DNA from 2 places in the Stenotrophomonas sp. YJH_SMC_20 genome. Region 2 is predicted to be linked to the other one. Evidence: riboswitches for the same ligand, from Rfam matches in the RefSeq annotation. Region 2 holds a riboswitch; the other holds the start of a gene.
The links. Region 2 has a riboswitch for thiamine pyrophosphate ahead of thiC (phosphomethylpyrimidine synthase ThiC). Riboswitches for the same ligand answer to the same signal wherever they lie in the genome.

Region 1 (15,693 bases), on a different contig from region 2:
TGGCACCCGCGCCGCTGCGTGGCCACTTTGGACAGCTGTGGCAGAGCCAGCTTCCTGCCGATGCCGATGGGCACGTCACCGTACTGCCTGACGGTTGCGTGGACATTCTCTGGCGCGACGGCGTGCTGTTCGTGGTCGGGCCGGACCGCGTGGCCGCGCACCCGGGGCTGGCACCCGGTGCGCAGGTGCTGGGCGCACGTTTCCGTCCCGGCCAGGCACTGGCCGCGCTGGGCCTGCCCCTGGCCGGGATCATCGGCCAGGCCGTGCCCCTGGCTGACCTGAAGGGCGCGTGGGCGAGCAAGGCGGGGGCCTCCATTGGTGACACCGCGCCTGAACAGCGCCTGCAGCGGATGGCGCACTGCCTGCAACAGCATATGGGTGCGTCCGCGCTCGATACCCCGGCGCAGCGTGCACATGCCCTGTTCCAGGCGCTCGCCATTGGTGACGCCACGCTGGATACGCTGGCGGCACGCCTGAGCCTGAGTCCGCGCAGCCTGCGGCGCTTCAGCCAGTCGCAGTTCGGCTACGGCGCCAAGACGCTGGAACGGATCCTGCGGCTGCAACGTTTTCTGCGCCACAGCCGCGCGCTGCCGCAGCACTCCCTGGCGATGCTGGCCGCCGAGGCCGGCTATGCCGACCAGGCGCACCTCAGCCGCGAGGCGCGCGAACTGGCTGGCGTGACCGCCAGCGAACTGCGCCTGGAGTGGGGGCAATGATGGCCGTTTTGTTCAAGACCACGGTGCTGCATTGATCGATGCTGGGCTCCCAACACGGAGCCACGCCATGAGCCACGCCGCATCCCGCGATGCCGAACGCCGCATCGACAACATCGAATTCAACGTCGCCGACATTGCCCGCAGCAAACGCTTCTACGGCGAGGTGTTCGGTTGGCACTTCACCGACTATGGCCCGGCCTACACCGAATTCGACGATGGCCGCCTGAAGGGCGGCTTCGTGGCCGACGTGCCGGTGCGTGCCCACGGCGGGCCGCTGGTGATCGTGTATTGGGCGGACCTGTCCGACGCGCAGCAGCGCGTAGTCGCTGCCGGTGGCGAGGTGGTGCGGGCGGTGTTCGCATTCCCCGGCGGCCGCCGCTTCCACTTCCGCGACCTGGATGGCTACGAGCTGGCGGTCTGGAGTGATGTGGATTGAGGTCTTCGTACCTTCGCTGGTGGACGGAACGAGAACCGCTCCGTCCCCGGTCAGGCGGTTCCGCTATGATCGCCCGCACATCGCCACACGCGACGCGCCCGCCTCAAGCCCGCAGGAATACCGTGAACACCCAGCCCGCCCAGATCACCGCCGTCAACCACACGCTCGACAATGAGCCGCAGCAGATCACCGCGCCACTGACCCATTCGGCGGCGTTCCTGGTGCTGAAGGTGAAGGATGATGAGGCGTCGATCGCCAGGGCGCGCGAGGTGTTGGCCAGCACCGACGACCTGATCAAGAACACCGCCATCCGCGAGATCGAGCGCACCTTCACCTGCAACGTGGCCATTGGTCACCGCGTGTGGAAGCCGCTGGTGGGCACCACGCCGCCGCGTGAGCTGCAGCCGTTCCGCGAGATCAAGGGCGCGACCCACACCGCCGTGTCCACGCCGGGTGACCTGCTGTACCACATCCGTGCACGCACGATGGACCTGATCGTGGCGTTCGAGCGCAACCTGCTGATGGCCTTCGACGATGCGGTGGAAGCGGTCGATGACGTGGCTGGCTTCCGCTATTTCGATGGCCGCGACCTGCTCGATTTCGTCGACGGCACCGCCAACCCGGAAGGGCTGTCGCTGCCGGAAGCCACGATCGTGGGTGAGGAAGACCCGGAGCATGCCGGCGGCAGCTACGTGGTGGTGCAGAAGTACCTGCACAATCTCGATGCCTGGCGCGCGCAGAAGACCGAGGCGCAGGAGGCGATCATCGGCCGCACCAAGCACGACAACATCGAGCTGGACGATGCACCGGCCGATGCGCAGAAATCGCACAAGACCCTGTGCACCATCGAGGACGCCGACGGCGAGCATGAGATCCTGCGCGACAACATGCCGTTCGCCAACCCGGGCCGCGGCGAATACGGCACCTACTTCATCGGCTACACGCGCCGCCTGTGGGTGATCGAGAAGATGCTCGAGCGCATGTTCATCGGCAATCCCGCGCCACTGCACGACCGCATCCTTGATTTCTCCACCGCCACCACCGGCGTGACCTTCTTCGCGCCCTCGCGCAAAGTGCTGGCCGATCTGGGCGACTGATCGCGGCTCTCGTCCTTGCGCATGCTACTGGCCGCTCTGTTCCAGTAGATCCACGCCACGCGTGGATGGTACGCACGTTGCCCGTAGCAGCCACGCATGGCGTGGCTCTACTGTGCCGCCATCTGCCTGTCATCTGCCGCCCCGACCATCTGCTGTTGGATGCGAGTGCAGGAGGCAGGCGATGGCGATGGCAAGGAACACAATCGGTGCACGCCGCTGGTGGCGGCCACTTGCCGCGTTGTTCGGGGCATTGGCACTGGGGAGTGCCAGCGTTTCCGCGCAGGAAGCCCCTGCGCATTGGATGGCCTACGCCGCTGCGGTCGGTGGCCAGCTGCAGCAGCGCCTGCAGCAGGAGCAGGACCCGCAGGCGCAGCGCGTGCTGGAATGGCTGCAGGCACATCCGGACGCACCGACGCCGCTGCCGGTGAGCGTGTGGATCGCGGCGGATGGCCGCATCTCGAAGCTGGAATTCGACAGCCTGGGTGACGCCCAGGTCGACGCAGACCTGCGCGCGACGCTGCAGGGCGCGCCGTTGCAGGCAGCCCCGCCGGCCGACATGCGCCAGCCGCTGCGGTTGGGCCTGTTGCTGGAGCCGAAGTAGATCCACGCCATGCGTGGATGTGGTGAGTAGATGCCGACCTTGGTCGGCAGGCGCGCGCCAACCCGGGTTGGCGACTACCGGTAGCCCGCCACGCATGGCGTGGCTCTACTGCGTTGCCACCTGTGGCTCGCGCGCGGCGGCGCTCCATGCGCGCAGGCCGAACACGGCCAGGCCGAGGAAGAACACGTACAGCGCGGCGGTCACGTGCAGCGACTTGAACAGGTACGCACCCACGTAGACCACGTCCACCGCGATCCACACCCACCAGCAGGCCACGTGGCGGCGCGCCTGCCACCACTGCCCGACCAGGCTCAGGCCGGTCAGCAGCGCGTCCAGCCACGGCAGGGCGGCATCAGTGAAGCTGTGCATGGCTGCACCCAGCGCCACGCCACCACACAGGCCGATGGCCAGGTCGCGCAGCAGCTTGCCGCGCGCCAGCGGCACGATGCGGATGCTGCCCTCATCGGCGGCATGCTGCCGCCAGTTGAGCCAGCCGTAGACCAGGAAGCCACCGAAGGCGACCTGCAGCAGGGTATCCGAGTACAGCTTGGCCTCGGCGAACACCAGCCCGTACAGCGTCACCGACAGCAGGCCCACCGGCCACGCCACCAGCCGGCGCCGGGCCATCAGCCAGACGCCAAGGATGCTGCACAGTGCGGCGGTCCACTCGAGCATCACGCCGCTCACAGCGCGAACGTCACCGACAGGCGGGCCTGTCGCGGTGCACCGGGGAACAGGTAGTAGTCACCGCCGCTGCTGCCGGTATCGCGCCAGTAGAAGCGGTTGAACACATTGTCCACCGACAGGTTCCAGGTCACCGCACGCTCGTGCAGGCGATGCTGGAAGCGCAGGCCGGCATCGAACACCGAGTAGTCCGGTGCGCGCACGCCGCCGTCGGCACGTGCGACGTTGGCACCGGCATAACGCCAGCCGCCAGTGACATCCAGGCCCTGCACGAACGGCAGCGCATAGGCCACATGCACGCTGGCCCGCACCTTCGGCACATTCACCAGCTGATGGCCTTCATAAGCCGGCGTGCCGGTGTCGCGCGCACGCGCCTGCAGCACGCTGGCACTGGCCACGATCTGCAGCGCATCGGTCAGCTGGCCGTTGGCGGTCAGCTCCAGGCCGGTGTGGGTCTGCGTGCCTTCTTCGATGAAGGTGTAGCCGACGTCGCTGTTGTCCGGCTTGGCGTACTGGTACGGCTGCGAAATGCGGAATACCGCCGCGCCCAGCGTCAGTGCTTCGACCGGCACGTACTTCACGCCCACTTCCAGCTGCCGCGACTGCACCGACGGCAGGAAGGTGTCGGCGTTGCTGGTCCAGAACGGCGCTTCCTGGCCCAACGAAATGCCGCGCACGTAGCTGGCATAGGCATTGAGCTGGTCGGTGGCCTTCCACACCACGGCGGTCTGCGGCAGGAAGCGCGACAGGCGGCTGTGCCGCTGTGGGGTGCCACGCTTGTCGTAGGCACGCTCGTCCAGGCGCACGAAGCGGCCACCCGCCAGCCACTGCCAGTCATCGCCGAAGCTCATCCGGTCCAGCGCGAAGAACGCGGTCTGGCGGCTGTCCAGGCGACGTGCGGACGGGCCCGGCATCTTCGGCGACGGCGCGAACACCGGCACCGGTGCCTCGTGGATGTTGGTGGTGCCGACGTACTCGTTGACGCTCGGGCGCCTGTCCACGGTGCGGCGGAAGTAGTCGGCGCCGAGGGTCAGCTCATGGCCGACGCTGGCGGTCTCGAAACGGCCACGCAGCTCGGCACGGGCCTGCTGGTTGCGGCGGGTATCGTCCGGGCTGCGGTAGTCGTAGACGTCGTAGTCGCCGTTGGGCGCGAAGTAGTTGCCCGGCACGCTGCCATCGGCGCATTGCACGGCGTAGTAGCAGCCGTAGGCGAAGGCGACGTTGTCATCGATTACCGAGCGGCTGTGGCCGACCGAGACGCGCGACTGCCAGGCCTCGTTGAAGTCGTAGGTGTGCAGGGCGGTGATGTTGGTGCTGGCGATATCCACCGGACGCTGCCACGGCTGGTAGCCGAGCAGGTGCTCGCGGTCGACGCCGCGCGGCAGGTCGCGTGCGCCCAGCAGCTGGTAACCGGACACCGAACGCTGCGAACTGGTCTGGTAATTGGCGTCCACCTCCAGCTTGCCGCGTTCGCCGATCAGCCAGTCGGCCGCCAGCGAGTAGAAATTGCGGCGGCCATCGGCGTGCTCGACATAGGAATTGCTGGAATCCCACGCGGCATTCAGGCGCAGGCCGAAGCGCGGGGTGATCCAGTGGCCGACATCGACGGCGACGTAGCGCGAGCCTTCCGAATCGGTGCCGAGCGTGGCGGTGCGCACTTCGGCCGGGCGCTTGCCGATGTAGTTGATGATGCCACCCGGTGCCATCACGCCTGCGGCCAGGCCGGCTTCACCCTTGAGGATCTCAACCGACTGCACGTTCTCCAGCGCCAGGCGCTGTTCGCCGGCGATGGACAGGCCGTTGAAGCGGTAGCCGGTGGCGGCGTCCAGCGCGAAGCCACGGATGGCGATGTTCTGGTAGTAGCCCACAGGTGCATACGCATCACCCAGCGAGGCATCGTTGCTGGCCAGCTCGGACAGCGAACGCACCTGGCGACGGTCGAGGTAATCGGGCTCAAGCACGTTCACCGAGGCCGGCGTGTCCTTCCAGCTGCCGCCACCGAAGGCGTTCACGCGCGAGGTATCGGCCTTCGGTTTGCCGGCCTGCACGCGTACCGCTGCCAGTTCGGTGGGCGAGCGCTCGGCGCCGGTGGCAGCCGCATCGGGGGACGCCTCGGCCTCGCTGGCGTGCAGCGGCAGCGCGGCGCAGAGGGCGAGGGAGAGCAGGGTGGGGCGAAGGCAGCGGTTCATTCGATTCGTCTTCGGACAACAAGGGAGACGAAGCGACGGCGCGCAGGTGCACCGGCCCATGACGGGGGTGTGGCTGCGGCTCAAAGCTCCCTACGCCGGTGCAAACCGGATCAGGTTCCAAGGGACTCTCTCAGCCTGGCAGATCCAGGCACCCCCGCTTCAGGTGACCATTTCACTACAAATGGTACGGATTTGCGAGCCGGCGCCCTTCAGGCTGCCGCGTGCAGGGCCTGCAGCAGTGCCTGTCCCGGCGCGCTGTGGAACCACGCCGGGTGCCCCAGCATGAAGGGCTGCCACGCCACGTCGGCATTCGCGGTCGAGCCGGTGACACCTTCGAAGTACTCCACTTCGGACAGTGCGAAGTCGAAATGGACCATCGGCAGCAGGTCGGCCAGCAGGTGCACGCGTGCCGCCGACAGCGGCAGTACCTGGCGGTAGCCGTCGAGCAGGGCCAGCGCGATATCGATGCGCACCGCCTCCATGCCGCGCTCCAGCTCCAGCCACGCCACCGCGTTGCGCTCGATCGCGGTGGCGAGGTCGAACAGTGCGCTGGTAGGCGACGCCAGGCCGAAGTCCAGCACGGTACTGATCTGCCCATCGCGCCACAGCAGATTGGACACATGCCAGTCGTTGTGTGCCCACAGCCGGGGCTCGTCGCGCAGGCGTTCGGCCAGGCCGGCATGCCACGGCAGCACGTCACGCTGCAGCTGCGCCTCCCACGGAATGCGCGCGAGATAGCGGGCCAGCGCGGGGCGCTCGTGCAGCCCTGCCTTGATGGCCGCGACCGGATCGTCGCTGCGGATCAGATCATCGCGCGCGACCAGCACATGGGTACTGCGCTGGGGCGCGTGGTAGCTGGCGGCGGCACGGTGCAGCTGCGCGAGTGCGCGCCCGGCTTCGCGGGCCTGTGCAACGTCGGTCAGCAGCGACCACGATACGGCATTACGGTACAGATCCTCGCCGACGCCAACCGCATGCAGCTCGAAGGTCCATTCGCCATGCTCGACGGCGCTGTGGTCATCGGCCGCTGGCAGCACCTGCACCACCGGCACGCCCGCTGCGGCGAGATGGGCGATGAAGTGGTGTTCTTCTTCCAGGCAGGCCGCACTGCGCACGCTGTGGTGGTGGCGCTTGATGAACAGCGCGCCGTCCACGCCGTCGACGATGGCGGCGGCCGACAGCGGTCGGGGGCTGTGCCAGCGCGGTTGGCTGTGCTCGCCCAGCTGCGGGTAACGCTGGCGCAGCCACGCGATGTCCGCCGCGCTGATCGGTGGCCAGTCGGCAGCGACCTCGTCGTTGTTGAGGCCCTGCACGCGGTGGGAAGAAGAATTCATGCCGCAGCCCCGGTGGGGAAAGTCACATCCAAGGCTGCGCATTCAACGCCATGCACGCGGCCAACGCAAACGGGCGGGTCATCGACCCGCCCGTCCGTGCATCAGCTGCGGTGATGCCGCCGCGCTGCCTACCAGCCGCGATGGCGGCCGCGGTCGTGGTAGTAGCGGTTGTCGTAGTAGCGCTCGCGCTGCCAGCGACGGTCGTCACCGCGGTCGTAGTAGCCGCTGCGGTAGTAGCCACGGTCGTAACGGCGATTGTAGCGGTCGTCGTAACGGCGATTGTCGTAGTAACGACGGTCGCGGCGGTCGGAGGTGGTCAGGTTGCCGATCGCGCCGCCGGCCACGGCGCCGCCCACGGTGGCGGCAGGATCACCGTTGGAGAGCAGGTTGCCGGCCACGCCACCGACCACGGCGCCGACCAGGGTGCGCTTGTCCTTCCTCGACATCGCGCTGGCATCGCTGACCACGGCGACACCGGCCACCAGTGCCAGAGCCATCGCCAGACCACGGAAGCTGAGTGTGGAAGTACTGAGCATGTTCGTTCTCCTGTGAGGTGCATGCCACGCTGGGCAGGGAGGGCGCGGGGCGCCCCGGCTGCCGTGATGTCCACGCTGGCGTTCCAACATTGCCGGAACATTGCCTGGTGCACCGAGCGGCTTGCGCATTCATCTAGCGGCAGGCGGCATGAAGCAAGGCTGAAAGCGGCCTCGGCCGCTCAGCTGGCAGAAAGGGAAAAGGCCACGCGGACGTGGCCCTCCCTTCTCTCCCAAGGCGCTGCGGGCTTAGACGCCCATCGCCTTCTGTGCCTGCCGGGCCTGCTCCTGCTGGGCATCCTGCTGCTGGTGCAGCACGTTTGGGGCGCCCTGCACGGCACCACTGCTGAGCGCCAGGCTCTGCTCGCTGGCGGCACGGGTCTCCACCGCCACGCGGCTGGCCGCCGGGTCGCCAATCGCGCCCTGCACGGCGAACAGGCGCTCACCGTTCGGGCTCGGCACCACCGTGTCGATGCGTTGCAGGCCGGCGGCATGCGCCTCCTTGGTCAGGGCCGCGGCGGCGCTTTCCAGCGCGTGGCGATCCTTGAAGGTACCTGCCGGCAGCCGCTCCAGGCCTTCGGTGGCCTGCAGGTACATCGGATTGCGTGGGTGCCGCTCGTCGTTCAGCAAGGGCCGTTCGCGTGCTTCCTTGATCGCTTCCAGCGTCTTCGGACCGACGATGCCGTCGACGACCAGGCCGTTGTCCTTCTGCAGCTGGCGCACTGCCGCGTCGGTGTTGCGGCCGAAGCGGCCATCCTCGACCAGTGGCTTGCCGTCGGCGCCGACGTAGCCCAGGTGGCCCAGCTGCTCCTGCACCTTGCGCACGCCCTCGCTGTGTGCGCCCTGCTTGTACAGTTCGGCGTGCGGCGTGGCGGCCGCCTTGTGCTCGGCGTTGGCCTTGCCCTGGGTCTGCTCGTGCGACTGGGTGCGGTTTTCCAGCAGGTCACGGGCCTTGGACAATGGATCGGACGCGAACAGCTTCCAGTGCGGGTGGTCCTTCACCTGCTTGAGGTAGTCCTCCACCGGCATGGTGTGCACGCCCTTGCTGCCGGTGGACTGGCTGATCAGCAGCTTGTCGGTGTTCGGGTCGCGCACCACCATCACGATGTGGTCGATGCCGTTCCAGTGTTCATGGCGGGTCCTGGCCGTATCCAGGCCGATGATCATGCCTTCCTTCAGCGCACCGGGCTTGAGGATCGCGTCGCGGTCAAGCAGCACGCCGGACTGGTCGAATGCCTTGCGCACGATGCCGCCGGAACCCAGGTTGCCCAGGTCGATGCGATCGGCCTTGCTGAACACCGCATGCCCGGCCTTCTGGTTGATCTCGTCCATGGTCCGGTTCTGCAGCGTGCCGACCCAGCCGGAGCAATCGATGTAACCCTGGTCCACGTTCTTGCCGGTCTTGCCCGGTACGTACAGCGCGTGGCCCGGAATGTTGATGGCGTACTTCACATCGTCGTACTTCACGCCGGCCTCGTAGGCGGCCTGCAGTTCGATGCCCGGTTTCGGCGCGGCAGCGGCTGTTGCGGTTGCCGCCAGCGTGGCAGCACCGGCCGCCACGGCTGCGCTGGCCTGTGCAGGCGCGGCCGGGGCCTGGCCCTGGCCCTGCGCCACCGCCTGCGGTTCGATGTTCTTTTCCGGGATGCTGATCGCTGCGTACTTGTGGATGTAGTAGCTGGAGAAGGCCCGTGCCAGGTCGCCATCGTTCATGCCGCGCATTTCGGCCAGGCTGTGGCCGGTCAGCGCCTTCGCGTCCGACCCGATCTGGTTCAGCACGTTGCGGCGCATGTTGATCTCGTCGCCGTGGCTGTTGCGGACCACGCCGAAGGTGCCGGTGGCAATGGCGGTCTGCACCGAGCCATAGCCGGCACTGCCCTGCTGGTGGGCCAGGTACAGGTCCAGCCCGGTCGGCGTACTGCCGCCGGACAGGTACGGGTGGCCGGTGCGCTCGTTGCGGCGTGCCATCGAGTCCAGGTTGTCCTGGTACATCTGCGCGGCCGCTTCGGTGTTGCGGGTGGGGTCGAACTCGTGGCCGGTCAGGTGGTACTGGCGTGCGGACCCGGGCACGAACTGGAACAGGCCCTTGGCGCCGGATGACGCGTTGTGGGCGCGCTCGTTGAACGTGCCACCGGTCTCGATGTACGCGAAGCGCATGAAGTCGTCGACCGGAATGCTCTTCTGCCTGGCGACCTGCTCGACGATGTCCAGGACTTCCTTTCTGCTGTAGTCATGCTGTGCCATGACGTTTTTCCTCGGGGTTGATGGAGCGGCGCATGCCGCGAATCGCCAACCGGACTCATCCGTGAGTCAAGAACATGTCGGTCAACAGGGAACCCGCGCGTGGCGGGTGCTTTCAGCGCGCGAGGTACTGCTGGGTCGCGCTGTCGAAGGTGTAGTGCACGGTGTCACCGGCACCCAAGGTGCGGGTCCTGCCGGGGTCTTCGAGGGTGGTGCCCTTGAAGGTCACGGTCAGTCGCGGCAGGCCGTTGCCATCGGCAGCGAAGGCCAGTTCGCCGTCGCTGCCGGTGCAGGGCATCACGTTGCCTTCGTCGCAGGCGGCGCTGTTGTCTTCGCCTGTGCGCACCGTACCGACATAGCGCCAGACCTTGCTGTCCACGTCGTCTTCGCTGCGCCTGGGGTTGAACAGCAGCAGCGCATAGCCGGTGCTGCTGACGCCGCGGTCGAAGCTGCTGGTCGGCACCGCCAGCAGCAGGCGGCCGTCGGCGGTGCGATGTTCAAGCGGCTTGCGCCGGGTATCGACGTCGTCGGCCTTGTCGTACGCGCCCAGTGCGCCGATGGTCCATTCCTGGCCACGGAACTTCCACGGCTTCTTCGCGTCGGTGCCGGCCAGCACGAAGGTGGCCTCGGCGAGGTTGGCGCGGTCGTCCGGACCGGCCTGCGTCTGCTCGCCAGGCTTGCCGTAGTGCTCGCGGGTATCCCAGGAGAAACCCGTGTAGTACGTAGTGCCATCGAGAGTGAAGGTGTGGCCGAACCAGAAGGTCGCCACGCTGCCGTTCTGGACCTCATAGGAGGTCGCGCCATCGCCATCCACTTGATAGGTGAAATACATCACGGTCGGCGCGTCGGGCGGGGTAACGGCGGTGTCGGGAGAGGTGTTCTGCATCGTGGCAACATCCTGTCGGGGCGCATTGGCAGCCTGCGCAGGGGCGCCGGGCTGGGAGGACGAGGGGACCGGATCGGCGGCGCTGCAGGCGGCAGCGGAAAGAGAGACGAGCAGGCACGCCGCGAATGCGCGCAGAGGCCGCAACGGCAGGGTCCAGCGTAGCTTGGGGGGATGTTGCATGCGCCTCTCCATGGTCAGCGTTGCCGGGCCAGACGGCCGGCAGGGAACCGCGCCACGTCCACCAGGGACGGGAGCGAGGACATGAGCCGGTCGATTCCTTCGACCTCGCATTGGGAACTCATGCCCCACCATCTTGGCACAGATCGGCGGCCCGTCAAAGAGGGCAGTGCCAGATGCCCTTCCTGTGCGATCTGGCTCTCAGATCTTGCCGTCGCGCAGGTAATCGAACAGCTCGGCGTCGCCCTTCAGGCCCAGTTTGAGCATGGCATCACCTTTCTGCCGGCTGATGGTGCTGACGCTCTTGTGCAGCTGAAGCGAGATTTCCTTCACGGTCATGCCGGTGCCGAGCAGCCGCAGCACCTCCACCTCGCGTGGCGACAGCGGCTTGCCGTCACCCTCGCGCATGCGCCAGCTGCCGGCAGCCTCGACCCGCTCGCGCAGGCTGCGGCTGATGTAGGGCTGGCCGCGGTAGACCGACTGGATGGCCTGCGGCAGCTCGTCCATCGACGAACTCTTGTCGACCAGGCCGAGCACGCCGCTGTCGAGCACCATGCGCAGGATCGCCAGATTGCTGGAGACGCTGAGCATCAGCACCGGCAGGTCTGGATGACGGCGGCGGATCATGCCGATCATGGCGAAGCCGTCGGCCTGCGGGCTGCCCGGCATGGAGTAGTCGGTCACCAGCAGGTCGCAGGGCTGGCTGCCGAGCAGGGCCATCAGCGCCTGCGCGCTGTCGGCTTCGCCGACCACGCGGCCCACCCCGCTCGATTCGATGACGGCGCGGGTACCGATACGGACCACCGGGTGGTCGTCTGCGATGATGATGCGCAAGCTCATGCTCTAGTATGGCCACCGGGCTGGCTGGGCCGCGACCATCGCGGTCCCTGGCAGGATTCTAGGAGATCGACGCCGATGCGTAGCTGGGCTGTTCGCGGGCTGGTCCTGCTGCTGGTCGTACTGGCGCTGCCGGCAGCGTTGGCGCAGGCGGTGCCCGGGCCGTTGCCGCTCAGCCCCCTGCAGCGCGAGTACCTGGCCGCCCATCCGAGCATCGTCGTGGGTCAGTATGACAGTGGCTGGCCACCGTTCGAGTCCCTCCGTGATGGCCAACAGGTTGGCCTGGGTCCGGATTATCTGTCGCTTCTTGCCCGTCAGTTGGGCGTGAAGGTGGAGGCAAGGCGCTACTCCGACTGGACATCCGTGCTGGATGCGGCATGTCGTGGCGAGATTGATGTGGTGATGAACGTCGGGCTCAGTGCCGACCGCACCCGCTGCATGGTCTACACCGCCGCCTATGGCGAGGCCCCGCTGGCCCTGGTGGGGCGCCCGGATGACCTGCGTGCCTCCGACAATCCCGATCTGGACGGACTGCGGGTGGTGATCGAGCAGGACTTCCTGACCGGGCCCCAGGTGCGCGCCCGCTTTCCGCATGCGCGCCAGCTTGTCGCAAACAACTCGTTGGCGGCCTTGGAGATGGTCAGAGACGACAAGGCCGACGTTTACATCGGCAATGCCTATGTGGCCACCGAACTGATCGCCCGCGAGGACCTGCAGGGCGTCGTGCTGCTGCGCCCCAGCGATCTCCCGCCGGAGCGACTGCACTTCGGCATTCCCAACGGCAAGCAGCCACTGGCTGAAGCGCTGGACCTGGCGCTGGCCGCGACCAGCCAGGCCCAGCGCGATGCGCTGGCGCAGCGCTGGCTGCCACCTCCGCGGTGGTCGGCATCGGCACAGCTGGCGCTGAGCCAGGCCGAGAAGCGGGTACTGGAGCAACCGTTGAGGATCGGCTTCGCGCCGAACGCGGCGCCACTGTCGTTCGCCGGCCAGGATGGCAACCCCAGCGGCCTGGCCAGCGAATACCTGCGCCGCCTGCTGCAGGCCGGCGCCAACCTGCAGGTGGAAAACAGCCATGACTGGTACGAAGTGCGCGAGAAGGCGCGCCGCGGCGAGCTGCAGGCGGTAATGGGCATTCCGGCCGATTCGCGCTACCTGGGCCCGGACTGGGTGTTCAGCCAGCCCTTCATCAGCGTGCCGAACGTGATCGTCAGCCGGCGCGACAGCCCGGCGCTGCTGGGCCTGTCAGACCTGCAGGGCAAGCGGGTGCTGCTGTCCGATCCGGAGCGCGTGCGTGGTTATGTGCTGCAGCAGGCACCGCAGGCCCGGGTCATCGCAGCGCGCAGCGCGGAACAGGCCCTGCAGCGCCTGATCAATGGCGACGCCGACGCCTATATAGGCAATCTGGCCGTGGTGGACCACCTGCTGCGCAACCGCTTCCCGGGGCGCCTGCAGGTGGCCGCACCGGCCGGCTTCAACGATCAGCTGGTGCTGGCTGTCGAGCGTCGCCATGCCGCCCTGGCCACCACCTTCGACCGCCTGCTGCTGCAGATGACCCCACGCAAGCGCGAAGCCCTGCGCGGCGACTGGCTGGCCGTCGAATACCGCAACGGCCTCGAGTGGACCCGCGTGGCGCGCTGGGGCGTGCCGCTGCTGCTGGTGCTGCTTACCGCGCTGCTGGTGCACGCCATCGGGCATTGGCGGCTGCGCCGTGAGGTAGCCGGGCGTCGCCATCTGGAACAGCGCCTGGCCGAAGTCACCGACAACCTGCCCGCCGTGGTCTATCAGGCACGCCGTGCGGCTGACGGAACCCTCAGTTTCCCGTTCATTGCCGGTGACCTGCAGGCGTTGTTCGGGATCAGCCGGCAGCAGGCCGAACAGGATGCAACCTGCCTGCTGGAGCGCATCGAAGAAGATGACCGCGAGCACATCCTGCATGCGGTCGAGCAGGCGGCGCGGCAGTTCGCGCCGCTCATTCTCGAGTTCCGGCTGCGTCCTGAAGGCACCGGCGCGCGCTGGGTGCGCAGCCAGGCCCATCCCTATGCTGCGGAAGCGGGCGCGGTGATCTGGAGTGGTTACTGGGTGAACGTCAGCGAGGCGCGTGCGCAGGCCGAGGCCCTGACTGCGGCCAAGGCAGAGGCCGAACAGGCCGCGGAGGCGAAGTCGCGTTTCCTGGCAACCATGAGCCATGAGATCCGCACGCCGATGAGCGGCGTGCTGGGCATGCTTGAGGTGCTGGCCCATTCGCCGCTGGATGCCGAGCAGCAGCGCATTCTCGACGTGATCGAGGATTCCGCGCAGATGCTGCGGCAGATCCTCGACGATATTCTCGATTACTCGCGGCTGGAGGCCGGCGCACTGCGCCTGGAACCGGTGCCGCAGCCGCTGCGGCCCTTGCTGGAGAGCGTGTGCCGGTTGCTGTCGGCGCAGGCCAGTGCACGTGGGCTGGACCTGCACGTGCAGATCGACCCACAGCTGGCAGCGGCGCACGAAGTGGATGGCGTGCGCCTGCGCCAGATCGTGTTCAACCTGCTCAGCAACGCCATCAAGTTCACCGTGCGCGGCGAAGTGCGGTTGCAGCTGGAAGTGCTGGGGCCGACCGCCGAAGACGGCAGCCAGCCGCTGTGCCTGAGCGTCACCGACACCGGCATCGGAATCGCGCCGGAACAGTTGCAGCACCTGTTTGCGCCGTTCACCCAGGCCGGTGCATACATCCAGCGTGACCATGGTGGTACCGGCTTGGGCCTGAGCATCTGCCAGCGCCTGGTGCAGATGATGGACGGCGAACTGGAGCTGCACAGCACGCTGGGCGAGGGTACCCGCGCCGAGGTGCGGCTGTCGCTGGTGGAAGCCGGCCGTGGCGATGTTGAAGCGCTTGCCGCCGAGGAGGAACAGGCGGCGCTGCTGCCGCCGGCGTTGCGCGAGGCACGCGTGCTGGTGATCGAAGATCATCCGACCAACCAGGCGATGATGGCCTGGCGCCTGCAGCAGCTGGGTGTGCCGCATGTGCTGGTCGGCGATGGCCAGCAGGGGCTGGACCGGTTGGCGTCGGAGCCGTTCGATCTGGTCATCACCGATTGCCGGATGCCGGTGCTGGATGGCTTCGCCTTCACCCGCCTGCTGCGCGAACGCGAGGGTCGCAACGGCCAGCCGCGGCTGACCGTACTGGCGCTCACCGCCAGCGTACTGGACGACGATGCACGGCGCTGCCGCGAGGCCGGCATGGACGAAGTACTGTCCAAGCCGCTGTCGCTGGCAACCCTGCGCGCCGCGCTGCTGCGCTGGTTGCCGCAGGCGCAGGGACTATCGGTTGTGGAGCCGCAGGCCGGACCCGCTGCCGACGATGGCGGGACGCTGCCTGATCTGGCCAGCCTGCAGCGGCGGTTCGGCTCACGCGTGGTGGCCGAGCAGCTGCGCGACAGCCTGTTGCAGGCCAGCGAGGGCGATCTGGCGACCGTGCAATGCGCCGTGCAGGCCGGCGACCGCGAAACCGCGGCGCTGCACCTGCATCGCCTGGCCGGCGGCATGGGTGCGGTTGGGGCGACGGTGCTGGCCGGGCAGGCCAACGCACTGGTCGAGCGCCTGCAGGATGCGGGCGAGACCGATCCGGCACCGGTGTTCGCCGCTGTAACGGCGTTCGTGGCACGGCTGCAGCACCAGCTGCAGCGATTGGCTCACTGAGCCGACTGCTGTTGCAGGTAGGCGATCACCAGCGCGCGGCGTTCGGCGCTGGGAAAGGCGTTGTACATGCGGGTGCCGGGCACCACGTGGGTGGGCGACTGCAGGAACGCATCCAGGGTCTGCGCGCTCCAGGTGATGTCGGCGCGGCGCATGCCCTCGGAATAGCCGTAGTCGGGCAAGCTGCCGGCGCGGCGGCCGATCACGCCATGCAGGTTCGGCCCGAAGCGGTGGATGCCGCCGGGCTGCACGGTGTGGCAACCGGCGCACAGTTCGAACGCGCGCTGCAT
Region 2 (15,693 bases):
GGAGCCGGACAGGTAGGCGTAGTTGGACTGAGACCCCGGGCCAGTGGCATCGATACCGCCGGATGCTTCCTGGCGGAAGTTGGCCGGGACGGCACCGGCGCAGCGCGCGGCAACCTGCGGGTTACGTACCGCGGCACCGAACAGGGTGTCGCATGGATCGGTGTATTTGTCGAAGGTCTGCGAGGTGCCGCCGTACAGGTCAGCCACCGTCGGCGCACGGAAGCCCGTGGCGTAGGTACCGCGCACCAGCAGGTCATCGATCGGCTTCCACTTCAGGCCGAACTTGCTGTTGAAGGTGTTGCCGAAGGTGTTGTAATCCGAATAACGGCCGGCCATGTCGACCGACAGTTCCTTGGCGAACGGCAGGTCGGCCAGGATCGGCACGTTCAGCTCGAGGAAGAACTCGTTGAGCTTGTAGCCACCGGCGGTGGACGCACCGGCCAGGTCGGTGCTCAGGCCCGACTGCAGCAGCGCATCCGGGTTGTATTCGGCCTGCTCTTCGCGGTGCTCGTAGCCTGCTGCAAACGACAGGTCACCGGCCGGCAGGGTGAACAGCGCGCCGGACAGGTTGGCGCTGTAGACCTTGGAGGTGGTCAGCGACGTGTCGTGAGTCGGCAGGAAGAGATACTTCTGCAGATCCGGGTTGGACAGCGAACCAGCGCCGTCGATGCCATAACCAAGCAGCGGGTTCCACGGGGTGCAACCGGCGATGACCGCACCCGGGGCACCACAGTAAGCAACGCCGTTCTCGACGAACGACGGGCCGACGGCATTCTTCACGTTCGGGATGAACAGGTTGCCGGTGCCGGTCTTGGTGCCCTTGTTACGGTTGTAGACGTAACCGACATCCCAGTCGAAGTACTTATCGCCGAACTCGAACGAGCCTTCCAGGCCGGCCGAGAAGCGGAAGGTATTCAGCTCGGACTTGGTCTGGCGCGGCATTTCCCAGGTGCGACGCATGAAGTCGACATCCTGGTCCAGCGGGTTGAACGCACTGTCCTTGGACAGCTTGGTGCCATACGCGCTGGAGCGGTACGGGTAACCGGCGATCTGCTGCAGCGCCTCGCGTTCTGTATACAGAACGTTGGCGGTACCGCGGATGTTGTCGGTGAAATCGTACTGGCCGTTGGCGAACACAGAGCGACGCTTGATCCCGGTCGACAGATACATCTGCTGCGTCGGGTTGGACAGGTCGGCGTTGGTCAGCTCATGGTAGTTGGCAAAATCGGTCGGATCGGCGCCAGGGTTCACGACGTAGTTCTTGCCGCCGTTGACCAGTACGCCCTTCTCGGTGATCGCCGACCAGCCGTTGGCGTCATCTTCGGTCGGGAACGGATGACGTGGGCCGTTGGCATAGGCGCTGAAGCGGCGGTCCTTGGCCAGCACCGGCTTCTCGTCGCTGTACTCGGCACCCAAGGTCAACGAGCCACGGTCGTTGGTCATGCCGTAGACGAAGTTGTAGGTTTCCTTGTCACCGTCGCCCTGGCCGTACTGGCCGCGGTAGACGCTGGCTTCCAGGCCATCGAAGTTCTTGCGGGTGATGATGTTGACCACGCCGGCAATGGCATCGGAGCCGTAGATGGCCGATGCGCCGTCGGTCAGCACTTCCACGCGCTCGACGATCGAGGTCGGGATCGAGGCCAGATCGGTGTAACCGCCGGAGCTGACGCCCATGCGCTTGCCGTCCAGCAGTACCAGGGTGCGCTGCGGGCCGAGGTTGCGCAGGTCAACGTACTGGCCGCCGACTTCTTCGCCCGAGCTCAGGGCATCGGCGCGGCTGATCGCCGGCGAGCCGGTTGCCGACAGGTTCTGCACGATGTCGGCAACGCTGGTGAAGCCCTGCTTTTCAATGTCGGCGCGCTGCAGCGCGATCACCGGCTGCGCGGTTTCCATGCTCGCCTGGCGGATGCGCGAACCGGTAACCGAAATGCGGTCCAGGTCGGTCGTGCCGCCGGCAGCTGCGTCCTGCGCCGAAGCGAAGGACGGTGCCAAGGCAAGCGCAATGCCGGCCGGCAACAAGCCGAGCCGCACTGCAGGAATACGAACGTTCATCAATCTCTCCAAGGTACGTGTTAGTAGCGTGTTAAAACGCCCCAGCACGTTACGATTGCGTTGCGACGCTGCATTTGCGCGACCCAACCGGAGAGTTTGCAGAATGTGGCGGCAGCAGCCCGCCGTTCTCACGGAAGCGCGAAGCCGACTGCCCGTAACGGGCGCGGAAGGCCCTGGCGAAGCTGCAGCAGTTGTCGAAACCGCTGGCGGCAGCAACTTCGCCCACCATCATGTCGGTATCGCGCAACAGATCGGCCGCCCGTTCCAAGCGCAACCGTGCCGAAAGCGACTGCGGACTTTCCTCGTAGAGGCTCTGGAAGGTCTTGGAGAGATACCAGCTGGAGAAGTTGGTCAGTTCAGCCAGTTCACCGATGCGCACCACGCGGTGGCTGTTGCCTTCCAGGTACAGGCGGGCGCGCTGCATGCGGCCAAACACCTGGCGCTTGCGGCTGCGCGAGCGACCCGGGCAACGCTGCACGTTGTCGGCCAGCCCGCGCTGCAGGCCCGCCAGATGCAGCAGCAGCGGGCGCAATGCCTCCGCCGGCTGGCCACTGGCCAGCGCATCGCGCCACAGGCGCAGCGCAACACGTGCATCGCCGCGGTTCATGCGACCACGCCCGGCATACAGGCCACAGTCGGCCATCTCGGCCAGCACGCGCAGCGCTTCGACGGTGAGGTTCAGGCCCAGGCACAAACCGTTGCGACCGGCCTGCACCAGCGGCCGCGATTCCTTCTCGAAGGCGATCCACTCGCCCTGGCGCAAACGGAAGCGTCCTTCCTTGGCTTCCACCCAGGAACTGCCGCGCACCTGCATCCACACAGTGAAGCTGCTGCCTGCGGTCTGCAGACTGCCCAGCCGGGCAACGCCCAGGCAGGTCGGCGCGACGTCGTCCAGGGCCTTGTCGAGGGAGATGGTTTGGCCGCGATCGGCCAGCGAGAGTTGACGCATGGGGGCACCACGGATTTGCCTAGTACAGGCCTCCGTTTTGCCCAATCTGGTGGGACCTCGTCAGGAAAGACTGCCGAGATCGCCACGAATTCGTGGCGAGAACCACACGAAAAAATTACGAAGAGAAATTCTTCTTCAAAATCAACATTCTGGAGAAGGCAGGGAACAGCGCCGGGGCTTGCTCGGGCAGCCGCATGATGCCGATGTCAGCGCCGTCACTGACCGCCAGCGCCACGTAGAGATCGCGCCCGTTGGCGCTGGCACTGAGTCCATTGCCCGCGCTGAGCCGCTGCGGATCAAGGCAGCGTTCCGGCACTTCGGTACCGTCCTGGATCAGGACCAGGGTCGTGCCGCACTGCGTGGACGTGCCGAGGTAACCGATGCCACCGTTCCCCACGACGGTCCAGGTGCGATAGCGCCACCGACTCGGCAGGTCTTCAGTGATCTGCCGCACACTGGCCGGTGACAGTGCCGGATCGACCGACCACAGCCCACCAGCGGCGAGGCGCGTGAACAGCACCCGTCCGCTGGCGCGATCAAAACGTGCCTGCGACACCCCATCAATGCTGGCCAGCCGGCGCCAGGGGTGAGAGCTGCGGTCGAACAGGCTCAAGCGCGTGCGCTGGTCGGCATCCCGCTCCACCACCAGCAGCTGGTCATCGCCGGCCCCGTAAAGCGCCTGCAGCGGTTGTTCGGCGGGCACCGGCAGTGGCTGCAGCCGCTCATCACGCGGCGAGATTTCGTAGACCACGGTACGTCCATGGTCATCGCGGCCAACCACCAGCAGGTGCCGGCTGTCGGCGGCCCAGTCCGGTGCCTGCCGGGCCTCCGGCCGCAGGCCTTCGATCAGCCGCAGCGAGTCCGGCCGCTGCATGTCAGCCCACCACAAGGCGAAACTGCCGGAGCGATCGGAGGTGAAGGCCAGCTGGCGGCCATCGGGCGCGGCCATCGGCTGACCATCACGGCCACTGGACGCGAACAGTCGTTCCGCACGTCCTCCCTCGATCGGAACCTTGAACACGCCGAACTGCGCCCGCCGGTGGACAAACGCCAGCACGTTGCCATGGCGGGATACCGCAGGCCACTGCGCATCATCCAGGCCAGCGTCGCGCAGCGTGCGGCGCTCGACGTCGAGGTAGTACAGGCGAACTTCACTGTCCACGCGACGGCCGAACACGATGGTGCGCCCATCCCCCAGCCAGGCCCAGCCTCGCTGCTCGGCCGCTTCATTGGTCAGCTGCTCGGGGGTACCGCCGCCGGCGGGCATCCGCCACAGATCACCCATCTGCGGATTGCGCACGAACACCAGCCACTTACCGTCTGGCGAGTAGCGCGGCGCATAGTCGAAATCATCGGCATCGACGCGGTAATCCAGCTCACGCCATTGGCCACTGGCCAGATCCAGCACGCGGATGCCGCGATGCGCATAGCGTCCGACCATGCTGCCGAACACCAGCCCCCGGCCATCCGGGGTCCAGTCAAAACTGAGCAGCTCGGTGCCGTCGCAGCGGGTTGCCTGGCGCACGGCACCACCTGTGGCACTGGCGATCAGCACCTGGCAGCCGCCTCCGGCGCTGAATCGTGCAAACGCGATCTCGCGCCCATCCGGCGACCAGCTCGGGAAACGGTCGTTGGCACCGGCCGGAGGCGTCAGCAACTGGCGCGCGGGCGCATTGCCCGAGGTCTGCACCTTGATCGCACCGCCATCCCCCCCGTCGTCGTTGGCCCCTTCGTAGGCCACCTGGGAACCGTCGGGCGAAAGTGTTGGATACGTCTCAAAACCACTGGTCGCGGTGATCAGCCGGTAAGGCCGCTGCGGGCTGCCGATCACGCGAACGCCGTTCTCCACGGCCGCATCAACCGGTGAACTGGCTTCCGGCGGCTGCCGCAACAGCAGCATCGTCAGCACGATCACCGTGCCAAGCATCAATATGCCGATTGCCAACAGTACCTGGCGCCGGACCCGTCGCCACGCCCGGCGAAGCCCCGGCACCGGCACCGTACCGACCGCGGCCCTGCCACCGGCGTCCGCGGGCGGCAACGGAAGATCGGCCAGCTCGCCGCTGTCCACGGCAGCCTCAGGCGCCTCCAGCACCTGCACCGGCACCAGCAGCCGATAACCGCTCTTGGCGATGGTCTCGATATAGGTCTGGCCGTTGTCGTCGTCGTTGGCGAATGCCTTGCGCAGCTGCGTGACGGCCTGGGTCAGCACGTCATTGGTGGGCAGCGTGTCGGGCCACACTTCGGCAAACAGCTCCTCGCGGGTGACCACGCGGCCGGGCTGCCGCAGCAGAACGCGCAGCACACCCAGCGCTTTCGGCGTCAGCCGGCGCGGACGACGCGCACCTTCAACTTCGACCTCTCGCGAGGACAAAGTGACGACGCATTCGCCAACCTGGATACGGTCAGCCTCGGGCGGCTGCATTTCGCTGCTGTTCATTTTCCGGGATACAGTAGGGACGGGCCTGGGCAGGTTTCACCAGCAATACCGCCCCCAACCGGGGACAACAAAAAGCCAGATTCCGCACACAGCATCGGCGCATACCGCAAAAACAATGAAGCGGGCGAATACTAGCCTATGCGGGTTACCTCGCCTATCGCGTGGTCGACATCCAGGCTCTCTCTCGCCGACGCATTCACATAATTTGCTGCACCATTCGCGCCCTGCGGGGCGCGGAATTTTTATCTGGCGTTCATTTTCACACGCGCCGCAGCATGGTCAATCCGACCAGTCGCGAAACCACCAAAGCCACGTACATCACGCCTGAAAACTGCTCCAGCATGACCAGGGCACGCGCCTGCGGATGCAGGGGTACTACGTCGCTCAAGCCAACACCCGAGAGCAAACTGAAGCTCAGATAAAGCAGTTCCATCCAGGTGCGCTGTGCACCGCCGCCGGAGCCTTGGAAACTGCCCGGATACCATTGTTGGCACACGGCAAAAGCAAATGCGAAGGCCCAGGCCAGCAGCGTGAATGTGGCGCCTGCGGCGAACAGTTCATCGCGGGTGACTTTATGGTCCTGGAGCATGTAGGCAATGAGCGCACCGGCCGTATAGAAGTACAGCAGGCTCTCCAGCAGTTGCGCGGTGGTCAGCAGCGCAGTGCGGTCCAGCAGTGCACCGGCCAGCGAGAACACCACCGAGGGAATGGCCAGCAGCAGTGCCAGCCAGGTGCCCAGCGGGCTGCGTTGCACCACCCACAACGCCAGGCCCAGTACCGCCATGCCGAACATGCCCAGCGCCGCGCGGCCCGCAGCGGTGTCATCCAGCGCGGGGTACAGCAGCACCGCGATCAGCTGGGCGCCCAACAGCCAGGCCGAAGGATGACGGCGGGCAATGGCCAGCCAACGGGTGGTGATGGCAACAGGCATGGCGTCCTTTCCCCAGGGAGATGGGCGGAGGATAGCCGGGAGCGGCGTGATGAGCGGTAGTGCCGGCCGCTGGCCGGCACCCCCGCTTCCGCGTCACCCCTGGCGATAGACCTCGGCACCGGCCGCGCGGAACTCCGCCGACTTCTCCTTCATGCCGGCTTCGGCGTAGTCACGCACATCCTGGGTGATCTTCATCGAACAGAAGTGCGGGCCGCACATCGAGCAGAAGTGGGCCAGCTTGTGCGCATCCTTCGGCAGCGTCTCGTCATGGAACTCCTTGGCCTTCTCCGGATCCAGGCCGAGGTGGAACTGGTCTTCCCAGCGGAACTCGAAACGTGCCTTGCTCAGCGCGTTGTCGCGCACCTGCGCGCCCGGATGCCCCTTGGCCAGGTCGGCTGCGTGCGCGGCAATGCGATAGGCCATGATGCCGTCGCGCACATCCTGGCGGTTGGGCAGGCCAAGGTGCTCCTTCGGCGTCACGTAGCAGAGCATCGCCGTGCCGAACCAGCCGATCATCGCCGCACCGATCGCGCTGGTGATGTGGTCGTAGCCCGGCGCGATGTCGGTGGTCAGCGGGCCCAGCGTATAGAACGGCGCCTCGCCGCACTCGCGCAGCTGCTTGTCCATGTTCTCCTTGATCAGCTGCATCGGCACATGGCCGGGGCCTTCGATCATGGTCTGCACATCATGCTTCCAGGCGATCTTCGTCAGCTCACCCAGCGTTTCCAGCTCACCGAACTGCGCGGCGTCGTTGGCATCGGCGATGCAGCCCGGGCGCAGGCCGTCACCCAGCGAGAAGGTCACGTCATAGGCCTTCATGATCTCGCAGATGTCTTCGAAATGCGTGTAGAGGAAATTCTCCTTGTGGTGCGCCAGGCACCACTTGGCCATGATCGAGCCACCCCGGCTGACAATGCCGGTCACGCGCTTGGCGGTGAGTGGCACGTAGCGCAGCAGCACGCCAGCGTGGATGGTGAAGTAGTCCACGCCCTGCTCGGCCTGCTCGATCAGTGTGTCGCGGAAGATCTCCCAGGTCAGTGCTTCGGCGCGGCCGTCGACCTTCTCCAGCGCCTGGTAGATCGGCACCGTACCGATCGCCACCGGCGAGTTGCGGATGATCCACTCGCGGGTTTCATGGATGTGCTTGCCGGTGGACAGGTCCATCACGGTGTCACCGCCCCAGCGGATCGCCCACACCAGTTTCTCTACCTCCTCGGCGATTCCCGAGGAAACGGCGCTGTTGCCGATGTTGGCATTGATCTTGGTCAGGAAGTTGCGGCCGATGATCATCGGCTCGCTTTCCGGATGGTTGATGTTGTTGGGCAGCACGGCGCGGCCGCGCGCGATTTCATCCCGCACGAACTCCGGAGTGATGATCTTCTGGATCGAGGCGCCGAACGCCTCGCCCGGGTGCTGCTGCAGCAGGCCCGCATCGCGGATCGTCTCCAGCCGCTGGTTCTCGCGGATGGCAACGAATTCCATTTCCGGCGTGATGATGCCGCGCCGCGCATAGTGCATCTGGGTGACGTTCGCGCCTGCCCGTGCACGGCGCGGCAGGCTGCGGGCGGGGAAGCGCACGGCAGCGAGCTTCGGGTCGTGCTCGCGATCACGCCCGAACGACGAACTCAGGCCTTCGAGCTGCTCGGTATCGCCACGTTCCTCCACCCAGCCGCGACGCAGTGCCGGCAGCCCGGCGGACAGATCGATACGCGCGTCCGGATCGGTGTAGGGGCCGGACGTGTCGTAGACCGTGACCGGTGCATTCTCTTCGCCGCCGAACAGCGTCGGGGTGCGGGTCAACGCGATCTCCCGCATCGGCACCTGCAGATCCGGGCGCGAACCGGGCACGTGGATCTTGCGCGAGCCGGGAATGGGCCGGGTCACGGATTCGGAGAGTTGCTGGGCCTGTTGCTGCAGGGCGGAGAGCTGTGCGTTCATCGGGCATCGTCCAGGAAGGTCAGGGACGAAGCGGCGGCGCACTGCGACCGCGCCCGGACGCTCCTTGGGCGGAGTCCGGGCACGGCTGCATTGCAAAGCTTCCCTACGCCGGTATGAGCCGGATCAGGTTCCAAGGGACTGTCTCAACCGTGGCCACGTGGCCTCGGTACCCCCGCTTCTTGGCGTGCATTAGAGCATAGACCGCCCGCTTCCGGATCTGACCCCAATCGCTATTCGTTAACAGAACCATGACGTCGCGTTCAGTAACGTGCACGTCCGTCGCGCTCCCGCGACCGATGCTTCCTTCGCCGCCGACGCGGCCCCTGCCCGGTTCGCGCTGCATGCCGCCGGCCCTTCGCTGCAAGCTCTGCTCGCTCCCCTCAATCCCTTGATCGGAGAAGCTCCTTCATGGTGTTTCGCGTTTCCATCGCACTGGTTCTGCTGCTGGTGCTGCTTGCCGGTATTGCACCTGGCCCCTTCAATACCGTGGTGCAGAGCATCCTCGGCGAACTCATCCGCGGTATCGGCTGGCTGTACCTGTTGGTGGTGTTCCTGGCCCTGGTGTTCCTGATGTACCTGGCCTTCGGACGCTTCGGCAACCTGCGCATCGGTGGCGAAGACGCCGAGCCGGAGTTCTCGCGGGCCAGCTGGATGTCGATGCTGTTCGCCGCCGGCATGGGCATCGGCCTGGTGTTCTGGGGCGCTGCCGAGCCCATTTCGCACTTCAGCAAGCCGCCGGAAGGGCTTGCTCCGCAGAGCCTGGATGCGGCACGCGCCTCGATGCGCTATGCATTCTTCCACTGGGGCCTGCACCCGTGGGCCATCTACGCGCTGATCGGGCTGGCAATGGCCTGGTTCCAGTTCAACCGCAACGGCCGTGGCCTGGTCAGCGACATGCTGCAGCCGATCATCGGCCGCCATCATCGCGGCTGGATCGGTCGGGTGGTCAACATCGCTGCAGTGGTCGCCACCGCGATCGGTGTCGCGACGACGCTGGGCTTCGGCACCATCCAGATCGCCGCCGGCATCGAGCGCGTGTTCGGCGTGCAGGCTACCGTCCCAGTGCAGATGACCATCATTGCCGTCGCCTTCGTGCTGTATATGGCGTCCACCGCCAGTGGCGTGGAGCGGGGTGTGAAGTGGCTGTCCAATTTCAACCTGGCGTTGGCTGCCCTGCTGGCAGCCATCCTGCTCGTGCTGGGGCCGACCGGCTTCATCTTCGATACGTTCACCACCACGCTGGGCTCCTACCTCAACCAGCTGGTGACAATGAGCCTGCGCATGTCACCGTTCTCCGGCAGCACCTGGGTGGCGGACTGGACAATCTTCTACTGGGCCTGGTGGATCTCGTGGGCACCGTTCGTGGGCTCATTCATCGCACGCATCTCGCGCGGCCGCAGCGTGCGCGAGTTCGTGATCGGCGTAGTGCTCGCGCCGACGCTGCTGGGCTTCTTCTGGTTCGCGGTGTTCGGCGGCACCGCGCTGTGGGCGCAGATCTTCGGCCATGCCGACCTGGTGCAGGCGCTGGGCAATGGCTACGAGACGGTGCTGTTCACCTTGTTCGACAGCATGCCGCTGCCGCTGTTGCTGTCGTGCATCGCACTGGTACTGCTGATGATCTTCTTCGTAACTTCGGCCGACTCGGCGGTACTGGTTCTGGCCAGCATGTCCACTGACGAAGCAGGCGATCCTCCGTTGAAGCGCAAGCTGGCCTGGGGCATCGCGGTGGCGTTGATCGCAGCGGCGTTGCTGCTGGCCGGTGGCCTGGATGCACTGCAGGGCATGATCACGATTGCGGCGTTGCCATTCGCGCTGCTGATGGTGCTGGTGATGGTGTCGCTGTACCGCGTGCTCGACCAGGAGTACACGCGTGAGCGACGGCAGGCGCAGCGGCAGCGGCACATGATCGATGCGTGGATCGCACGCGAGATGGCGGCGCAGGAAGAGACGCAGGCCGAGGCCGCACGCGCGCACGATCAGGATTGAGGGGGTTTTGCAGCCTGCGGCTGCACCGCTTTTTTCAAGCAACGGCAACAACAACTTCAAAAGCGGCTCTGGATTTCTGCTGGTCTGGCGGTGAGGGGGCCGATGGCGGGACACGCCGCAAGTACGTCCCTGTAAGCTCGGCCACGGCATCCATGCCGTGGACGGTCCCGCCATCGGCCCCCTCCCCGCCTCCGACAATTTCCCGGTGACCGCAGTAGATCCACGCCATGCGTGGATCAGGTGTATCGGAAAACAAGAAGGGGTCGGATCCGTTTTCCTTCGGAAAACGGGTCCGACCCCAACACACAGCGCGCGGCTGTTGCCTTTGCCTTTGCCTTTGCCTTTGCTCTTGCTCTTCTTTTTTCTTTTCCTGCGGTGACGGACACGGAAACTGTCCGTGGCCGGGCGGGTGGGTTGGCTGGGGGCGTGAGCCGCATGGGCCCGAGGCATGCCTCGGGCGGGTTGGGCCGGATGCCCAACCCCGGTCTTGCCGTGTGCGCAGGACAGTGCACACGAGCAAGCGGCGACCGAGCTTACATGGACGTACTTGCAGCGGCCCCCAGACGATCCACCCGCCCGGCTAAGCCCCGTATCGCTGCCATCACCGCAGAGGGGGCCCTGCCCGGTGGCCGGGAAACCTCAATACCCCGCCGCCTGCCCATCCTTGCGGCTCTCCGAAGCACCGTAGTACACCCCGGTCTCGGGATCGCGCATGATCGCCTGATAGCCACCATACGGGCCGTCGGCGAACACGATGCGATGCCCCTTGCGCATCAGCGCGCGCACCGTCTCGTACGGGAAGCCGGTTTCCAGATTCACTTCACCACCGTCGGTCATCGCCGTGGCCTGACCCGTCGGTTCAGTCGAGCCTTCGTGCTGGATGCGCGGCGCATCACCGGCTTCCTGCAGGTTCATGCCGAAGTCCACCAGGTTCATCACGATCTGCGCGTGGCCCTGCGGCTGCATCGCGCCGCCCATCACGCCGAAGCTGGCATACGGCTTGCCACCCTTGGTAATGAACGCCGGAATGATGGTCTGGAAGGGGCGCTTGCCCGGTGCGTAGCCGTTGGGATGGTTCTTCTGCAGCACGAACATCTCGCCACGATCCTGCAGGATGAAGCCCAGCCCCGGCGGCGCCATGCCGCTGCCCATGCCGCGGTAGTTGGACTGGATCAGCGAGACCATCATGCCGTCGGCGTCGGCCACGGTCATGTAGATCGTGTCGCCCTCCTCCAGCTGCTTCGGTGTGCCCGGCTGCACTTCCTTCAACGCCTTGTCCATCGAGATCAGCGCACGACGCTGCGCGGCGTACTCCTTGGAGATCAGCTTCTGCACCGGCGCCGGCTGGAACGCCATGTCGGCGTAGAAGCGTGCACGGTCGGCGAAGGCCAGCTTCTTCGCTTCAACGAACAGGTGCACATGCTCCGGTGAACCAAACGGGATCTTCGAGAAATCGTAGCCTTCCAGCACGTTGAGTATCTGCAGCGCGGCAATGCCCTGGCTGTTCGGCGGCAGCTCCCACACGTCGTAGCCACGGTAGTTGCTGCTGACCGGCTCGACCCATTCACCATGGTGGTCGGCCATGTCCTGGTAACTCAGGTAGCCACCGTTGGCCTTGAAGTAATCACCGATCGTGCGGGCGATGTCACCCTTGTAGAAGGCGTCGCGCCCGCCGGCGGCGATCTTCTGGAGGGTGCTGGCCAGGTTCGGGTTCTTCCACATCTCGCCCTTGCGCGGGGCATTGCCGTTGATCGTGAACTGCTCCTTGAAGCCCGGGTACTGCGACAACTTCGGCACCGAGCGGTCCCAGTAGTAGGCGATCACTTCGGCCACCGGGTGGCCCTCGCGGGCGTAGCGGATGGCCGGCGCCAGGTTGTCGGCCATTGGCTTGCGGCCGAAGCGTTCGTGCAGCGCGAACCAACCATCGACCGCGCCAGGTACTGACACCGGCAGCGGGCCGGTGGCCGGGATGTCCTTCAGGCCACGGCGCTGGAACTCTGCCAGGGTGAGCGATTTCGGCGAGCGCCCCGAGCCGTTGTAGCCATAGAGCTTCTGCGTCTTCGGGTCCCAGACGATGGCGAACAGGTCGCCGCCGATGCCGTTGCCGGTGGGCTCCATCAGGCCCAGCGCTGCGTTGGCCGCGATGGCGGCATCCACCGCCGAGCCACCGCCCTTCATCACGTCCAGCGCGATCTGGGTGGCCAGCGGCTGCGAGGTGGCGGCCATCGCATGGGGGGCGATCACCTCCGAACGGGTGGCGAAGGTGTGGCCGGTAATGCGGTCGGCGGCAAAGGACAGCGCGGGCACGGCAGCCAGCACGGCGGCGGCGATCAGGGAACGGGCAAGGCGTCGGGACACGGTCGGGTTCCGATGGACGGGTGGTTCCCCGATCTTCGCCGCTGCGGCCTTCACGCGGTATCGGACAGACGTCATGGACGTTGATCCTGGGGTGGAAGAATCCAACGGATTCCGCGCAAAAACCGCCCAGAAAGGAGTGAATTCGGGTTCACCGAAACACTTTCAGCAGCAACCATCCTTGTGCCGCAAGCGATTGCGCTGGATTCACTGGAAACCGATAAAAAAACCGTCGCGAGGGTTGACACCGCCAAAACGGCTGTGTTTCTCTCGATCACATGTTGCATCACAACACGCCACTGCGAACCCACATCGAAGCCGCCGACACCGGCGCCGCCTCGCTGCGTTCGATTCTTGTGCTCGTACTTATTACCCAGCCACCAGGTGCGGGACGAGCCAGCGTGTAAGCAACAAACACACCGGAACTCATCAAAACCCGCACCCGCCCCGGTGCGGGTTTTTTCATTTCAGGACCTGGTTTCAGACGCAACCACCATGACCAACGCTCAGTGCAAAGCCCGGCCCCAGACCACCACCACGCCTCGTGGTGGCTGTGCCTGTGCGATGCGCAGCGCCTCCTCCACCGCTTTCCCCTGACCGGCCGGTACGTCACCTCGACGACCGGCCGTTCTTTTTTCTTCCCACCGCAAGGAACCTCCCCCATGAGCACCAACGACCTGCCCCAGACCAAGATCGCCGTCATCGGCTACGGCAGCCAGGGCCGCGCCCACGCACTGAACCTGCGCGAATCCGGCTTCGACGTGGTGGTAGGCCTGCGTCCGGGCGGCCCGACCGAGGTGAAGGCGCAGGCCGATGGCTTCGCCGTCAAGGCGCCTGCCGATGCAGTGAAGGACGCCGACCTGGTTGCCGTGCTGACCCCGGACATGGTGCAGAAGAAGCTGTACGACGACGTGCTGGCACCGAACATGAAGCAGGGCGCGGTGCTGTTGTTCGCGCACGGCCTGAACGTTCATTTCGACATGATCAAGCCGCGCGACGACCTCGACGTGGTGCTGGTCGCACCGAAGGGCCCGGGCGCGCTGGTCCGTCGTGAATATGAAATCGGCCGCGGCGTGCCGTGCATCTGGGCGGTCTACCAGGACAAAAGCGGCAAGGCCGCCGAGTACGCACTCGCCTATGCAGCCGGCCTGGGTGGCGCCCGCGCCAACCTGATCCAGACCACCTTCAAGGAAGAGACCGAAACTGATCTGTTCGGCGAGCAGGCGGTGCTGTGCGGTGGCGCTTCGGCGCTGGTGCAGGCGGGCTTCGAGACCCTGGTGGAAGCCGGTTACCAGCCGGAAATCGCCTATTACGAAGTGCTGCACGAACTGAAGCTGATCGTGGACCTGTTCTACGAAGGTGGCATCTCGCGCATGCTGGAGTTCATCTCCGAGACCGCGCAGTACGGCGACTACGTCAGCGGCCCGCGTGTGATCGATGCCGGCACCAAGGAACGCATGAAGGAAGTACTGAAGGACATCCAGGATGGCACCTTCACCAAGAACTGGGTGGCCGAGTACGAAGCGGGCCTGCCGAACTACAACAGGTTCAAGCAGGCCGACCTGGAGCACCCGATCGAGAAGGTGGGCAAGGAACTGCGCGCCAAGATGGTCTGGTTGCAAGGACAGGCCGCGTAAACGCGCGGCCCTCCCCCACCCGCTTTGCAAGGTTCCCCCATGAACTCTTCGACACATCGCAGCGCGCCGCCCAACGGCGCGCGCTGGCTGACCCAGGCGCTGGAGGCCGAAGGCGTCCGCACGCTGTTCGGCTATCCAGGTGGCACCATCATGCCGTTCTACGACGCGCTGGTGGATTCGTCGCTGAAGCACATCCTGGTACGCCATGAGCAGGGCGCGGCGCTGGCCGCCAACGGCTTCGCCCGCGCCAGCAACCAGGTCGGCGTCTGCGTGGCCACATCCGGCCCGGGCGCCTCGAACCTGGTCACCGGCATTGCCGATGCGATGCTCGATTCGGTACCGATGGTCTGCATCACCGGCCAGGTCGGCACGCCGCTGCTGGGCACCGACGCCTTCCAGGAACTGGATGTGTTCGGCCTGACGATGCCGATCGTCAAGCACAGCTGGCTGGTGCGCAGCGTCGATGACCTGCCGCGCGTGGTGGCCGATGCGTTCCGCATTGCCCGTGAGGGTCGCCCCGGCCCGGTGCTGATCGACCTGCCCAAGGATGTGCAGTTGGCCGATGCCAGCCATCTGCCGGCGCATGTGCCCAGCAGCGTCGAACCGCCGCCGGCGCCGTCCGAGGCCGCCATCGCCGAGGCCATCGCCGCGCTGGCCGCAGCCGAGAAGCCGGTGGTCTACGCCGGTGGCGGCATCGCGCTGGGCGATGCCGTGCAGGACCTGCGCGACTTCGTCGAGGCCAGTGCCATCCCCACCGTGATGACCCTGCGCGGCCTGGGTGCCCTGCCGGCCAGCCATCCGCAGTCGCTGGGCATGCTGGGCATGCACGGCACTCGCGCGGCCAACATGGCGGTGCAGGAAAGCGACCTGCTGCTGGTGCTGGGGGCGCGTTTCGACGACCGTGCCACCGGCAAGCTGGCCGAGTTCGCCCCGTTCGCCCGTGTGGTCCACATCGATGCGGACGCCTACGAGATCTCCAAGCTGCGCAGCGCCGATGTCGCCGTGCCTGGCAACGTCGGTCACGCCATCCGCGCCCTGCGTGCGGCCTTCCCCTCCCCCAAGGCCCACCAGGAGGCGTGGCGCAAGCGCTGTGCGCAGCATCGCGATCGCTTCGCCGCACGCTACGACGCACCGGGCCAGCACATCTACGCACCGGCGTTGCTGAAGCGCCTGAGCGAGCTGGCCCCGGCCGATGCGGTGATCGCCTGCGATGTCGGCCAGCACCAGATGTGGGTGGCCCAGCACTGCCGCTTCAACCACCCGCGCAACCACCTGACCAGCGGCGCGCTGGGCACCATGGGCTTCGGCCTGCCGGCGGCGATGGGTGCGCAGTTTGCCTGCCCCGACCGCACCGTGGTGCTGGTGTCCGGCGATGGCAGCTTCATGATGAACGTGCAGGAGCTGG

Region 1: linked by a shared signal. The riboswitch ahead of AC5P6A_RS15840 (TonB-dependent receptor) and the one ahead of thiC (phosphomethylpyrimidine synthase ThiC) in region 2 are both predicted to bind thiamine pyrophosphate.

Annotation. Positions count from the first base shown of each region.
Region 1 is NZ_JCAFRG010000009.1:155,174-170,866, reverse strand. Features, by position in the region: gene AC5P6A_RS15865 (helix-turn-helix domain-containing protein) at 1-716, shown strand, start outside; gene AC5P6A_RS15860 (VOC family protein) at 784-1,152, shown strand; gene AC5P6A_RS15855 (Dyp-type peroxidase) at 1,275-2,249, shown strand; gene AC5P6A_RS15850 (hypothetical protein) at 2,431-2,850, shown strand; gene pnuC (nicotinamide riboside transporter PnuC) at 2,956-3,525, opposite strand; gene AC5P6A_RS15840 (TonB-dependent receptor) at 3,534-5,723, opposite strand; TPP riboswitch at 5,794-5,889, opposite strand; gene AC5P6A_RS15835 (phosphotransferase) at 5,933-7,057, opposite strand; gene AC5P6A_RS15830 (glycine zipper 2TM domain-containing protein) at 7,186-7,593, opposite strand; gene AC5P6A_RS15825 (XVIPCD domain-containing protein) at 7,840-9,831, opposite strand; gene AC5P6A_RS15820 (hypothetical protein) at 9,944-10,714, opposite strand; gene AC5P6A_RS15815 (response regulator) at 11,093-11,731, opposite strand; gene AC5P6A_RS15810 (ATP-binding protein) at 11,807-15,406, shown strand; gene AC5P6A_RS15805 (c-type cytochrome) at 15,400-15,693, opposite strand, start outside.
Region 2 is NZ_JCAFRG010000012.1:37,164-52,856, reverse strand. Features, by position in the region: gene AC5P6A_RS17920 (TonB-dependent receptor domain-containing protein) at 1-2,052, opposite strand, end outside; gene AC5P6A_RS17915 (helix-turn-helix transcriptional regulator) at 2,102-3,001, opposite strand; gene AC5P6A_RS17910 (winged helix-turn-helix domain-containing protein) at 3,117-5,441, opposite strand; gene AC5P6A_RS17905 (ion channel) at 5,701-6,372, opposite strand; gene thiC (phosphomethylpyrimidine synthase ThiC) at 6,466-8,310, opposite strand; TPP riboswitch at 8,393-8,494, opposite strand; gene AC5P6A_RS17895 (BCCT family transporter) at 8,719-10,296, shown strand; gene ggt (gamma-glutamyltransferase) at 10,936-12,654, opposite strand; gene ilvC (ketol-acid reductoisomerase) at 13,314-14,288, shown strand; gene ilvG (acetolactate synthase 2 catalytic subunit) at 14,328-15,693, shown strand, end outside.